One region of the Streptomyces sp. ATLC9 genome, then DNA from elsewhere that is predicted to be linked to it. Evidence: riboswitches for the same ligand, from Rfam matches in the RefSeq annotation. Region 1 holds a riboswitch; the other holds the start of a gene.
What was found. A riboswitch is a leader RNA that binds a small molecule or an ion and turns the genes downstream of it on or off. The one in region 1 is predicted to bind cobalamin.
Positions count from the first base shown of each region.

Region 2: another riboswitch for cobalamin. It lies ahead of AC2CJA_RS20595 (GHMP family kinase ATP-binding protein); the one in region 1 lies ahead of AC2CJA_RS22225 (ribonucleoside-diphosphate reductase subunit alpha).

Region 1 is NZ_JBXUOY010000273.1:2,258-5,733, forward strand. It holds gene AC2CJA_RS22225 (ribonucleoside-diphosphate reductase subunit alpha) at 1-1,258, opposite strand, end outside; cobalamin riboswitch at 1,383-1,529, opposite strand; gene AC2CJA_RS22230 (hypothetical protein) at 1,591-1,761, shown strand; gene AC2CJA_RS22235 (GntR family transcriptional regulator) at 1,874-2,632, opposite strand; gene AC2CJA_RS22240 (extracellular solute-binding protein) at 2,990-3,476, shown strand, end outside.
Region 2 is NZ_JBXUOY010000229.1:923-4,398, reverse strand. It holds gene AC2CJA_RS20600 (cysteine synthase family protein) at 1-477, opposite strand, end outside; gene AC2CJA_RS20595 (GHMP family kinase ATP-binding protein) at 474-1,394, opposite strand; cobalamin riboswitch at 1,522-1,759, opposite strand; gene AC2CJA_RS20590 (acyl-CoA thioesterase) at 1,816-2,178, shown strand; partial or broken gene AC2CJA_RS20585 ((2Fe-2S) ferredoxin domain-containing protein) at 2,333-2,777, shown strand; gene AC2CJA_RS20580 (superoxide dismutase) at 3,151-3,476, shown strand, end outside.

The sequences.
Region 1 (3,476 bases):
CCTTGAAGGTCATCCAGCCGTTGCCGGTCTGGGCGAGGGTGCGCATCATCCGGGCGTAGAGGGTGCGCGCCGCGATCGCCCGCACCGCCAGCCCGGCGGCCTCCGCGCGGCGGTAGGCGGCGTCGAACCCCTCACCCCACAGGTCCACCAGTTCGGGGACGTCGCAGGGGGAGAACAGCGACCAGTCGGCGTCCGCCTCGACCCGGCGCATGAACTCGTCCGGGATCCAGTGGGCGATGTTGAGGTTGTGGGTGCGGCGGGCGTCCTCGCCGGTGTTGTCGCGCAGTTCGAGGAACTCCTCGATGTCCGCGTGCCAGGTCTCCAGATAGACGCAGGCCGCGCCCTTGCGCCGGCCGCCCTGGTTGACGGCCGCGACCGAGGCGTCAAGGGTCCGCAGGAACGGCACGATGCCGCCGGAGTGGCCGTTGGTACCGCGGATCAGCGAGCCGCGCGAGCGGATCCGCGAGAAGGACAGCCCGATGCCGCCGGCGTGCTTGGACAGGCGGGCGACCTGGTGGTAGCGCTCGTAGAGCGAGTCCAGCTCGTCCCGGGGGGAGTCCAGCAGGTAGCAGGAGGACATCTGGGGATGGCGGGTGCCGGAGTTGAACAGGGTGGGGGAGGAGGGGAGGTAGGACAGCGTGCTGGTGAGCCGGTACAGCTCGGCGACCTCCTCCAGCGCCTCCCGGGAGGAGTCGGCGGCCAGCCCGCAGGCCACGCGCAGCAGGAAGTGCTGCGGGGTCTCGATCACGGCGCGCGTCACCGGGTGGCGCAGCAGGTAGCGGGAGTGGACCGTGCGCAGCCCGAAGTAGCCGAAGCGGTCGTCGGCGCCGTCTTCGAGGGCGTCCTCGGCCAGCGCGTCGAGCCGCCCGGCGTGCTCGGCGACGAAGCCGGCCGTGCGGTCGGCGATCAGCCCCTGCCGGTGGCCGACCGCCACCGAGGCCGAGAACGACACCGCGCCCTGCCCGGCGGCTTCCCGGCGGATCGCCGGGGCGAGCAGCCGCGCCGCGAGCCGCGAGTACTCGGGCTCGACGGCGATGAGGCCGGCCGCGGCCTCGGTCGCCAGGGAGCGCAACTGCTCCTCGTCCGCGCCGGGGTGGCGTCCGCGCAGCGCGGCGGCCGCGACCCGGCCGGGGTCGGTGGCGGGCAGGTCGGAGGCGAGGTCGGTCAGGGTGCGCAGCAGCGCCGCGCCGGGACGGTCGTCCTCCGGTACGGAGGCCGGTGCACAGGCTGTGGCGGGCTCCGCTGATGAGATGGTCACTCGGTGCTCTCCCTCGTGGGCCGGCGGCCCCGGAGGGAGGCGGGACAGGCGCGTACGGGCACACCCGGCCGGAAGAGGGCGCGCCGCACTCGCGTCCGCCGGCCCAACCCACGAGGCCCGGACGTGTGAACGAACACCGTCGGCAGGTCCTCGGACTCGCGGCGCACGGCCCGGACCGTGCGAACGACACGGGGGCAGCCCGCCGCACACCGTTGCGGGACAGCTCCGGACTCACACCGGATTCCCCTGCGGCGACAGCGAGATGAGCATACATCTAGTGCCAATCCTGGAAAGCACCCCTAGATGTTGTGTCGCAGGAGTCCTCGGGCGGAGTGCGGAACCTCGGCCCGGTGCCGGGCGTCGCGCGGCACGGCGAGGTACGGGTCCTGGGTGCCGAAGTCCAGCAGACCGTCCCCGGGACACACCCCGGCCGTCAGCTCACCGACGGTCTCGAACTCGTGCGGGTGCGCGGCCCTGACGGCGATGTCCAGCCCGGATGGTGATGTCCATGACGGTCGTCACGCGGCGTCCCGGCCGTGGTGGCGCAGCGGCTTTCCGCCGGCGGGGCGCACGGGCGCGGAAGAGGGATCGGCGGGCCGGCGGCCGGGCGCCCGCTCACCGCCCCCGGCCGGGCCGCTGGAGCCGGGCGACGAACTTGTACCGGTCGCCGCGGTAGACCGAGCGCACCCACTCCACCGGCTCGCCCTCGGTGTCGCGCGAGTGCCGGGAGAGCATCAGCATCGGCAGGCCGACGTCCGTGCCCAGCAGGCCCGCCTCGCGCGGGGTGGCCAGTGAGGTCTCGATGGTCTCCTCCGCCTCGGCGAGGTGGATGTCGTACACCTCGGCCAGGGCCGTGTAGAGGGAGGAGTACTTCACCAGGCTGCGGCGCAGGGCGGGGAAGCGCTTCTGCGACAGATGCGTGGTCTCGATGGCCATCGGCTCGCCGCTGGCCAGCCTCAGCCGCTCGATGCGCAGGACGCGGTCCCCGGAGGAGATGTCCAGCAGTCCGGCGAGCCGGTCGTCGGCGCTGACGTAGCCGATGTCCAGCAGCTGGGAGGCGGGTTCCAGGCCCTGGGCCCGCATGTCCTCGGTGTAGGAGGTGAGCTGGAGCGCCTGGGCGACCTTGGGCTTGGCCACGAAGGTGCCCTTGCCCTGGATGCGCTCCAGCCGCCCTTCGACGACCAGTTCCTGGAGTGCCTGGCGCACGGTGGTGCGGGAGGTGTCGAACTCGCCGGCGAGCGTGCGCTCCGGGGGGACCGGGGTGCCCGGGGGCATCGTCTCGGTCATCTCCAGCAGATGGCGCTTGAGCCGGTAGTACTTGGGCACGCGCGCGGTGCGCCCGGCGGCGCTGTTCGTGGCCCCGTCGCTCTGCATCGCGCGCCTTTCCGGCTCGTGTCTCGACTTCTCCAGTGCCGTCACCGGCTTCCTCCGTACGTAGCGGATCACATCGTGGCACGGCCGCCGTCCCCGGGGGCGTCCCGGCCCAGATGTCGGTCCGGTAACGGATGCGACCGCGAGCTTTATACACCGTTGACAGCGATATAGGTCTAGGCCAAGCTGCGGGCACTGGTCTAAACCACTACAGGCCAGCCCAGCCCCACGGGCCGTACTCGTCGCATGTCGACGCATCCCGGCGCCCGCCACGCACGGTACGGCAGACGCGGCCATCCGGCGGGAGCGGAAATCTCGGACGGCGGGCGGGGGGACTCTGGCATCCCGAAGGAGAAGCACGTGAAGCACAAGCTCGTAGCGGCGATCGGTGCCGCGGCGATGATGACCGGCCTCGTCGCCTGCGGCGGGGACGGCGGGGACAACTCCTCCAAGGCTCCCGGAGAGCGCGACGAGACGCTCACCGTCTGGCTGATGAACGATGCCCAGAGCACCTGGCCCGAGCTGGTCAAGGACGTCAACGCCCAGTTCAAGAAGAAGTACCCCAAGGTCAAGGTCAAGGTCCAGTACCAGCAGTGGGGCGACAAGGCCAAGAAGCTCGACACCGCGCTGGGCGGCGACAAGTTCCCGGACGTGGTCGAGCTCGGCAACACCGAGACCATGACCTACATCCTCAACGGGGCCCTCGGCGAGATCGACCCGGAGAAGTACGACAACTCCGACACCTGGATCCAGGGACTGAAGGACACCTGTTCCTTCGAGGGCAAGCTCTACTGCGTCCCCTACTACGCCGGAGCGCGCGTCGCGATCTTCAACCAGGAGATGTTCG
Region 2 (3,476 bases), on a different contig from region 1:
GGCCGAGGGGAACGCCTCCGCTATGCGGTCGGCGACCTCGTGGTAGCCGAGGTAGTGGACCTCGTCGTGGTACTGGCGCATCCAGTGGCAGCCGGGGCGCTCGGCGAGTACCTCGCGCACCCTCCGCACCCGGAGCTCCTGGTCGAGCCTGAGGTTCCGCGACGGCCTGACCTGTTCGACGGTGGCGCCGAGGATCTCCAGCTGGGCGAGCGTGGTCGCGTCGACCGTGGTGGACGCCACGATGTGGCACCGCATGCCGTACCGGTGACAGGCGAGCGCCAGCGCGTACGCGTAGATGCCGCTGGAGCTGTCGACCAGGGTCTGCCCCGGCCGGACCGTGCCCCGCTCCAGCAGGTGCCGGACGGCGGCGAGGGCCGAGTAGACCTTCATCGACTCGAACCGGAGCAGGATCGTTTCTTCGGTGAGCCGGACCAGGTCCGGGACCTTCAGGGCGTCGGTGATGTGGGGGTGGATCACCCGTAGCCTCCTTGGGTGAATGAGCACTGGTGGCCGAGCGAGTGGAAGAAAGCCGACAGTTCGGACCTGGTGTCGGCGTCCGGGCGGCGGGTGAAGAGGTATCCGGCCAGGCAGCCGGTGTGGGCGACGAAGACGCCGTCGGCCCCGAACCGCTCGCGGTGGGCGAGCAGATCGCCGAACGCCGCCTTGGGCAGCACCTCCTGGGACAGCGAGGCGCTGACGGTCGTGGCACGGGCGACGGCCGCCGGGTCACCCGAGCCGAAGCCCTTGAGGAGATCGGCCAGGCACCGTTCGTACTCCTCCCCGCGCCACCGGTAGTGCTCCAGCAGCAGGGGCGTGACGGCGGCGGTGTCCACCGAACCGGGCTCGCGGACGAACGCGGTGTGGAAGCCGATGCCCGTGCCCAGCCGCCGGACCACTCGGTGCCGGCCGCTGAGGTACAGCGCGAACTCGTCGAGGAAGACGCTGTCGGCCCGCTCGATCGACGCCAGGACGCCGAGCACCACGTCCAGGTCCCAGGGCAGGGAGAAGAGCCGGAACAGGCAGCGCAGCGTCGCCACGACGTCCGCGGTGGAACTGGCCATCCCCACGCCCACCGGCAGGTCGGAGTGCGTGCTCCAGGTCCCCGGAGGCAGGGCGAGGCCGTAGTGCTCCAGGAAGAGCCGGGCCGCGGTCGCCGCCTTCTCGCCGAGCGGCGGCCTCGGCGGGCCGGCCGCGCCTCCCGGGGTGAAGTACACCCAGGAGTGCCGGTCCACGGGGAAGGACACCAGGGCGATGTCCGGACCGGCGCCCGCCCGCAGCGGCCCCTGGTACAGCTCGCCCAGGGTGCCGTGGCAGACGCCGGACACGGTGCTGCCCGGTCCGCCGGGCCGGGGGTCGGCCCGCCCCGCGGGAACGGCGGAGACCTTCGTGGTCACGAGCACGCCCTCCTCCCGCAGTCCAGCCCCGGGCACCGGTCGGTGAGGAGGTGCGGCCACGCGCACGCGGCGCGGCCTTCCGTACCGCCGACCCAGTCCTCGAGGTCACCGTGAGCAGCCCGCGCGTCCCGCACGGGCGCAGTGGCAGGTCTTCGGACTCGCGGGCACGCCCGCCGGAGAACCGGCGGACACCTACCGGCCGTCGCTTCCCAGGCCCGGTATGCCGGGCCCAGTGCTGGATGACGGCGGTCGTTCCCGCTCACCGCTGCGGGACAGTCCCGGATTCCCACCGGGTTCCCTCTTGCGTCACGCCACCGGACGTCCGGGCCGGACGGGAGGCGTGAACCGACTGCGCGCATCAGCGTAGGCAAACCCGACTTCCCGCGACAGCACCTGTTGCACGGTTGTCCTGAAGTAATCGGTGCGCGCGGCGCCGTGGACGCGCCCCGGACGCGGTGCGGGGTGGGCCGGAGGTCCCCGGCCCACCCGGGCAGGGGCCGCTCGGGGCCGGTACGGCGACGGCCCGGCCGTGACCGTGTCGGTGGACCGGATGTCCTTCCTGTCCCCGGTACGCGCCGGTGATCTGCTGGGCGTCCACGCCGAGTTGGAGCGGGCCGGGCGGACCTCGATGACCACCGCGGTGCGGGTGACCGCCGAACGCTGGAACGCCTCGGGGCCGGTGGCAGAAGTGGCCACCGCCCGGCTGACGTTCGTCGCGGTCGACGCCGAGGGCCGGCCCCGCCCGGTTCCGCCGCTGGAGCCGGCCGAGCAGGCCGGTATCTGACCAGCCTTCCGGGCGGCCCCGGCCTGGGCCGCCGCCGCGACCGGCGAGCGGACACCCGGCCTCCCGCCGCCCCGAGCGGGCGGTGCCGTGCGAGCCGTCGGGCACGTGCCGTCCTCAGCCGGAGCGGATCCCCAGGAGAGAGGAGCGCGCCGTCGTGCGCCAGGAGTCTGAGAGAAGCGGTCCGGCGCCGTGCCGGGTCACGGTGTGCCGGGACTGCCGCTGCGGCAGCGCCAAGGTGGCCGGCGTCGACCACGCCGGGCAGGTCGCGCGGTTGCGCCGGGAGACGCGGGTACGGATCGCCGGCTGTCTGGGCGTGTGCGAGCGGGCCAACGTGGTCGTGGTGCGGCCCTCGTCCGCCGGGCCTGGGGGGGCGGGGGCCGGCGCCCGGGGTTGGGGGGGGGCACCTCCCGGCGGCCGGCGGGCGGCCGGGCGCACGGCCGGCCTGGTTCGGTCTGGTCAACGACCCCGCCGCGATCGAGGACATCGCCGCCTGGGTCCGGGCCGGCGGGCCGGGCGTCGCGCCCTGCCCCGAGGTGCTGGAGCTGTACGCCTTCGCCCCGCCCGGGAGGCATCGGGCGGGGCCCGGCGCGCCGCCGTGACCTGCACGGCCCGAGCCGGGGACCCGGCTCGGGCGTACACGCGGGAGGGGTGACCGGACGGTCTCCGGAAGGCCACCGCTTTCCGGCGGGGAGGCCCTCCGGGGCGTCCGTCACCGCCTCGTGCGGCCGGCGAGGGACGAGTACGGGTCAGGGGCCCTGTGGCCAGGGGCGGGGCCGGCCGGGACCGGCGGGTGCCGGGTGAGAAGACGATCACCCCTCGGGAGGGGCGCCCTGTCGATGGCGCCGCATCACCGAAAGCTGACGGGCCGGCCCCGCCCTTCCATGCTGCTGCATTGAAGTTGTTGTTGCAACTGACTCGCAATAAGGGCAGGCTGGCTTGCGACGATCACCCACCTGAAAGGGGCTGTGCCTGATGGGCGCCTACGCGCTTCCGGACCTGCCGTACGACTACTCCGCGCTCGCTCCCGCCATCACGCCGGAGATCCTGGAGCTGCACCACGCCAAGCACCACGCCGCCTACGTCAAGGGCGCCAACGACACCCTCGAGCAGATCGCCGAAGCCCGCGACGAGGACCGGATCACCCCGGCCGCTCTGGTGGGCCTGGAGAAGACCTTCGCCTTCAACCTCTCCGGTCACGTGCTGCACTCGATCTTCTGGCGGAACCTCTCCCCGGACGGCGGCGACCGCCCCGACGGTGCCCTGGCCGGCGCCATCGACGAACACCTCGGCGGCTTCGA